2 regions of the Kitasatospora sp. NPDC096128 genome follow, and region 2 is predicted to be linked to the other one. Evidence: riboswitches for the same ligand, from Rfam matches in the RefSeq annotation. Region 2 holds a riboswitch; the other holds the start of a gene.

Region 1 (3,385 bases), on a different contig from region 2:
CCAGGTGCCGGAACTCGACGCTGTTGTACACGTTCACCGTGCCGCCCGGGCGGGCGCCGGGGACGGCCGGGGCCGGGCCGGCGCTGTCCTTCTCGGTGCCGAGCGCGGCGGTCAGCGGGGAGGTCTCCTTGGTCGGGGCCGCGCCGGCGGCGGAGCCGGTGCTGCCTGCGCCGGCCGAGCAGGAGGTCGCCAGCAGGGCGGTGGCGATGACGGCGAGCGACGGTTTGGTCCAGCGCATGGCGAATCTCTCCTTGCCCCGGCGCGTTCGGGCCGGGGAGGGCTCAGAAGGTTGATCGGACGGAATCAGACGGAATCAGGTGGAATCGGACGGAATCAGGAGTCGGACGGAAACGGACGGAACGGGAAGCAGGCTCAGCGGCCGCGGCGCGGGTCCAGCGCGTCCCGGACGGCGTCGCCGAGCAGGTTGAAGGCGAGCACGAACACCAGCAGGGCCACGCCGGGGAAGACCAGGTAGGTGGGGTCGGCCTGGAAGACCTCCGAGCCGCGCGAGATCATCCGCCCCCAGTCGGGGACGGGCTCGGTGATGCCGACGCCGAGGAAGGACAGCGCGGCTTCGGAGGCGACGAAGGTCGGCACGGCCATGGTGGCGTGCACGATCAGCTGGGAGCGGACGTTCGGCAGCAGTTCGTGGACGACGATGTGGAGCCTTCCCGCCCCCTGCGCCCGGGCGGACTGCACGAAATCCCTTTCCCGGAGCGAGCGGACGGTGGCCCGGAGGGAAAGCGCGAGCGGAATCCAGCCGAACGCGGAGAAGACCAGGATCAGCACCAGGAACTGCATCCACTCCGGTTCCGCGGCGCCCGGATCGACCAGTCGGGACTGGATCACCGGGCTGAGCGCGAGCAGCAGGAGCAGCGTCGGAAAGGCCAGCAGCACATTGGCGAGGAAGCCGAAAAGCCGGTCCGCGATCCCGCCGAGGTATCCGACCGCGACCCCGGCCAGCACGCCGAGCGTGGTGGTCACGGCGGCCGCGGCGAAGGCGATCAGCAGCGAGGTGCGGATGCCGTACAGCAGCTGGGTCAGCACGTCCCGGCCGAGGCCGGGCTCCAGGCCGAACCAGAACTCGCCGGAGACCCCGCCGTTCGGCAGCATCGGCAGGCCGCCGTCGCTGAGCAGGCCCGGAGTGTTCTGGCCGTAGTGCTCGACCGGGTTCTTCCCGTACAGGGCGGCGACCAGCGGCGCGGCCAGGGCGAGCAGCAGGATCAGCAGGACGACGGCGGAGGCGGCGGCGCCGACCCGGTCGCGCAGCACCCGGCGCAGCAGGCCCGGTGCGGCGGACCCGGGGGCCGGGCCGGTAACTGCGACTGTGTCGACCGCTGCCATGAGAGGTGTACTCCCCGAATTCTCCGCCGCCCCGTGGGTGAGGGGCGCTGGTGGGCATTTACCGATCGGCACCAGGGGGTTTCCCGGGGGCCGTTCGGGCGACATCAGATCGGATGCGTCCGACGTTCCGCAAATCACCGGAAGGCGCCCCACGGGAATTCCTTCCGGACTGTTTCGAGAATTGTGGCGGCTTCATTTCCCTGCAACACGGCCGTTGCGGGAGAACGGACATAACCTGCCCAATCGGACCGGCCGTTCCGCATTCTGAGACCTCCGCCACAGTCCCCGGGGTGTTGATACGATCCCGGTGGACCGCGACTGGCGCGTAGGGATGGAATCGACCATCGGGAAGCGGTCCCGTGAATCCTCACGTCGTTGCCGAGCGCCTGGGCCGCCCGCATCCCCACCAGGAGACCGCCATGGCCCAGACCCCCGCGTCCGACCAGATTCCCGCGCAGCAGCCGCAGCCGCACCCGCAGCAGCCGCACACCGCCGCGAGCCCGGCGGCCGACACCGCCTTCCGCAGCGCCCTCGGCGTCGTGGCCGGCGTGGAGCCGCGGATCGCCGCCGCCATCGGCCGGGAGCTCGGGGACCAGCGTGCCTCGCTCAAGCTGATCGCCAGCGAGAACTACGCCTCCCCGGCCGTCCTGCTCACCATGGGCAACTGGCTCAGCGACAAGTACGCCGAGGGCACCGTCGGCCGCCGTTTCTACGCCGGCTGCCGCAACGTCGACACCGTCGAGGCGATCGCCGCCGAGCACGCCCGTGAGCTGTTCGGCGCCGAACACGCCTACGTCCAGCCGCACTCGGGCATCGACGCCAACCTCACCGCCTTCTGGGCCGTCCTCTCCCAGCGGGTCGAGAGCCCGGCCCTGGAGCGGGCCGCCGCGCGCAACGTCAACGACCTCACCGAGGAGGACTGGGCCCTGCTGCGCCAGGAACTGGGCAACCAGCGGATGCTCGGCATGTCCCTGGACACCGGCGGCCACCTCACCCACGGCTTCCGGCCCAACATCTCGGGCAAGATGTTCGAGCAGCGCAGCTACGGCACCGACCCGGTCACCGGCCTGATCGACTACGACGCGCTGCGCGAGACCGCCCGCGAGTTCCGCCCGCTGATCCTGGTGGCCGGCTACTCCGCCTACCCGCGACTGGTGAACTTCCGCAAGATGCGGGAGATCGCGGACGAGGTCGGCGCGACCCTCATGGTCGACATGGCGCACTTCGCCGGCCTGGTCGCGGGCAAGGTGCTGACCGGCGACCACGACCCGGTGCCGCACGCCCACATCGTCACCACGACCACCCACAAGTCCCTGCGCGGCCCGCGCGGCGGCATGGTGCTCAGCAACACCGAGCTCGCCGAACACGTCGACCGCGGCTGCCCGTTGGTGCTCGGCGGCCCGCTCTCGCACGTGATGGCCGCCAAGGCCGTCGCCCTCGCCGAGGCCCGCCGCCCCGAGTTCCGGGCCTACGCCCGCGCGGTGGTCGACAACGCCCAGGCGCTGGCCGAGGGCCTGCTGCGCCGCGGTGGCAAGCTGGTCACCGGCGGCACCGACAACCACCTGGTGCTCGCCGACGTCTCCGGCTACGGCCTGACGGGCCGCCAGGCCGAGGCGGCGCTGCTCGACTCGGGCATCGTCACCAACCGCAACTCCGTTCCGCAGGACCCGAACGGCGCCTGGTACACCTCGGGCGTGCGGCTGGGCACCCCGGCGCTCACCACCCGCGGTCTGGGTGTCGTCGAGATGGACGAGATCGCCGCCCTGATCGACACCGTCCTGCGCGCCACCACCCCCACCACCACCGCCAACGGGGCTCCGTCCAAGGCGAACTACGCCCTCGACGAGGCCCTGCGCGACGGCATCGCCAAGCGCGCCGCCGACCTCCTGGCGCCGTTCCCGCTCTACCCGGGCGTCGACCTGGTCTGACCGCACCGGAGGCGCCGGCCGTGACTCCGGGCCGCCGAAGGGAAGTTCGGCGGCCCGGAGTCAACCTCTCTAGTACTGGAGCGACTTGTACTGCAGGAACTCCTCCAGTCCGT
Region 2 (3,385 bases):
CCTTCACCGCCGCCGGGGAGCGCCTCGGCTTCACCCAGTCCGCCGTCTCCCGCCAGATCGCCACCCTGGAAGCCGAGTTGGGCGCCCCGCTGTTCGACCGCCTGGCCCGCGGCGTCCGGCTCACCGAACACGGCAGAGCCCTGCTCCCGCACGCCGAAGCCCTGCTGGAACGCCTCGACACCACCCGCCGCGACCTCCTCGCCCTCACCGAACTGGACACCGGGCGCCTGCGGGTGGGCGCCTTCGACAGCGCCAACGCCGAACTCGTCCCCAGCGCCCTGGCCGCCTTCCGCACCGCCCACCCGCAGGTCGAGACCACCCTCACCGAAGGCCTCACCGTCCAACTGCTCGACCGCCTCGCCGACGCCACCATCGACCTCGCCGTGGTCGCCTCCTACGCCGACGACCCCCAGGACGCCTACGACACCGACCGGTTCGACCTGCGACCACTGCTCGCCGACCCCGTCCTGGTCGCCCTCCCGCCCGGCCACCGGCTCGCCGGCCGGCGCCGCCTGCGCCTGGCCGAACTCGCCGACGAACCCTGGATCGCCGCCCGCCGCGACCCCGGATCCACCCTGCTCGCCGCCTGCCTGCGCAGCGGCTTCCAGCCCCGCATCGAGTACGCCGTCGGCGCCTGGCCCGCCAAACTCGGCCTGGTCGCCGCCGGGTTGGGCCCCACCCTCATCCCGTCCCTGGCCGCCCGCGCCGCCCGCCCCGACATCGTCCTGGTCCCCCTCCACCCCCAGGACACCCCCGTGCGGCACGTCGCCACCGCCACCCGCAGGGGGCAGCGGGTACCGCCCGCGGCGGCCGGCTTCCTCGGCTTCCTGCGGGCGGCGGCCGGGAGCCATGCGGCGGCGGGCACTCACCGGAGCCGACGCCCCGAGCGGCCGGAAGCCACCGGGGCCGACGCTCACCCGAGCTGACGCTCCGCCGCCTGCACCGTCTGGGCCAGCAGCACCGCGATCGTCATCGGCCCCACCCCGCCGGGCACCGGGGTGATCAGCGACGCGCGGAGCCGGGCCGTCTCGAAGTCCACGTCGCCCACCGGGCCGGGGTGGTAGCCCGCGTCGACCACCACCGCGCCCGGCTTGACGTCCGCCCCCGCGATGAACCGCGGCCGCCCCACCGCCGCGACCAGCACGTCCGCCTCCCGCACCAGCGAGCGCAGGTCCGCGGTGCGCGAGTGGCAGTACGTCACGGTGGCGTCCCGCCCGAGCAGCAGCAGGCCCGCCGGCCGGCCCAGGATGGCGCTGCGCCCCACCACGACCGCGTGCTTGCCCGCGAGGTCGACGCCGTACTCGTCCAGCAGCCGCACGATCCCGCCGGGCGTGCAGGAGACGAAGCCCGGCAGGCCGAAGCCCATCGCCGCGAAGGAGTGCGTGGTCACCCCGTCGACGTCCTTCTCCGGGGCGATCGCCTCGAACGCGGCCCGCTCGTCGAGGTGCGGGCCCACCGGGTGCTGGACCAGGATGCCGTGCACCCCCGGATCCGCGGACAACCCGCCGACCGCGTCCACCAGTTCGGCGGTGCTCACCGAGGCGGGCAGGGCCACGTGCCGCGACGCGATGCCCGCCCGGGCACAGGCGGCGCGCTTCATCCGGACGTACGTCACCGAGGCCGGGTCCTCGCCGACCAGGACGGTCGCCAGACAGGGCGCCGTCCCGGTGCGCCGGCGCAGCTCGGCGGCCGCGGCCGCACTGGTCCCGGTGAGCCGGCGGGCCGGGCCGGTGCCGTCCATCAGACGGGCCTGCTGGAGATCGGTCACGGGGGTGTCGGTCACGGGGGCGCTCCTGAGCTCGCACGAGTCGCCCAGGCGCACGGCATCGACGGATGTCGGGCCGCTCCCCGGTGGTACTCCACCCCAGCGCCAGTCACGGCCCGCCCCCAGGGTAACCGAGCGGCGCGGGAACCCGGTTGAAGAACCGGGCGGTTGCGGGCGAGCATGCACACCATGAGCGAGCGACCCGAGCGATGGACCCAGGCCACCGTCCACCCCGACATGTGGGCCGACCCGGACGACGACCCGCGCAACAGCGAAGGCCCCGCCCCGGACGGCGAAGCCGCCACCATCGAGGACTACCTGACCAACTACCGCCACACCCTGCGGATGAAGTGCGAGGGCCTGGACGCCGAGCAGCTCGCCCGGCGCTCGGTGCCGCCCTCGACGATGTCCCTGCTCGGCCTGGTGCGCCACCTGGCCGAGGTGGAGCGCGACTGGCACAACTGGATCCGCGCGGGCGAGCCGCTGCCCAAGCTGTACGGCGCCCGCGACGCCGACTTCGACGGCGCGCTCGCCGACCCGACCCTGGTCGAGGCCGCCTGGCGCGACCTGGAGCGCGAACAGGCCGCGCTGGACACCGAGTTGGCCGCCCATCCGGACCTGGGCGAGCGCCTCGGCAAGCAGCGGCTCTCGGTCCGGGAACTGCAGGTCCACCGCATCGAGGAGTACGCCCGCCACTGCGGCCACGCCGACCTGCTGCGCGAGTGCGTCGACGGCCGCGTGGGACAGTGACGCGGGCTGCCGGTGCCCAGGCCGCCCACCCTGGAGTCCCTCCTGCCTGCGGGCGTCGGCGGGGCCTCAGGAGAGCCCGGCGAGGCGGCGCTCGAACTCCTCCGGGGTGCGCACCCCTTCCTCCAGGACCGCCCGGTAGATCCCCCAACTGCGCACGCCGCGCCCGTACTCGGGGCGGTCGGCCCAGGCGTGCTTGATCCGCAGGATCGCGGTGCGGGCCTGCCCGGTCAGCCGCGGGGGCAGGTCGCGCAGGTGGGCGAGGTCGGGCTGGCGGTCGGGGTCGTCGACGAACCACAGGTCGAGGGTCCAGTCGTGCCCGTCGGGGGAGCGGTGGTCCAGGCCCAGGTAGAGGCCGTCCGGGTAGGCGGCCGGGTCCTCGTTCCAGACCCCGGTGTCGTTGCGGAAGCGCACCTGCCGCACCCGCTCGTGCAGCGCCAGGCGCGCCCCGGCGGCGGCCACCCGCTCGTGGACGGAGGCGTCCAGGCGCGGGCACACCACGGTGACGTCCAGGTCCCGGCGCACCATCAGCCCCAGGGCCGAACTGCCCACCCGCACCGGGGTGCCCAGGGCGCCGAGCAGGGCGTCCAGGCCCAGGTCGGCGTGGACCGCGTCGGCTTCGGCCTGCAAGGCGCGCTGGCGCTCCAGGAGGTGCTCGTCGGTCGGCGCGGCGCTCGTCACCGGGCCAGTCTGCCACGGGCCCCGCGAGCGGAGTCGAGCGGTGGAAACGGTGATCGGGTGCCCCGTGTCCGTGGGTCCTTCCGTCCCTGCTCCGGTCGTCATGACGACGACGGAGAGCACCGCCCCGCCGCCGCCACCCCTTCCCGGCCCGCCACGGTGGGGCCGGGACCTGCTCCGGGCCCGACCGGGCCG

Evidence for each region. A riboswitch is a leader RNA that binds a small molecule or an ion and turns the genes downstream of it on or off. The one in region 2 is predicted to bind ZMP and ZTP.
Region 1: it holds a riboswitch for ZMP and ZTP, as region 2 does, so the genes downstream of both, ABTY61_RS17820 (glycine hydroxymethyltransferase) here and ABTY61_RS36615 (bifunctional 5,10-methylenetetrahydrofolate dehydrogenase/5,10-methenyltetrahydrofolate cyclohydrolase) in region 2, are expected to answer to the same signal.

Annotation. Positions count from the first base shown of each region.
Region 1 covers NZ_JBEOSP010000014.1:125,494-128,878, forward strand. The annotation lists gene ABTY61_RS17810 (ABC transporter substrate-binding protein) at 1-238, opposite strand, end outside; gene ABTY61_RS17815 (ABC transporter permease) at 373-1,344, opposite strand; ZMP/ZTP riboswitch at 1,649-1,743, shown strand; gene ABTY61_RS17820 (glycine hydroxymethyltransferase) at 1,764-3,272, shown strand; partial or broken gene ABTY61_RS17825 (aldehyde dehydrogenase family protein) at 3,342-3,385, opposite strand, start outside.
Region 2 covers NZ_JBEOSP010000054.1:16,665-20,049, forward strand. The annotation lists gene ABTY61_RS36610 (LysR family transcriptional regulator) at 1-926, shown strand, start outside; gene ABTY61_RS36615 (bifunctional 5,10-methylenetetrahydrofolate dehydrogenase/5,10-methenyltetrahydrofolate cyclohydrolase) at 914-1,741, opposite strand; ZMP/ZTP riboswitch at 1,804-1,888, opposite strand; gene ABTY61_RS36620 (DinB family protein) at 1,955-2,515, shown strand; gene ABTY61_RS36625 (hypothetical protein) at 2,582-3,193, opposite strand.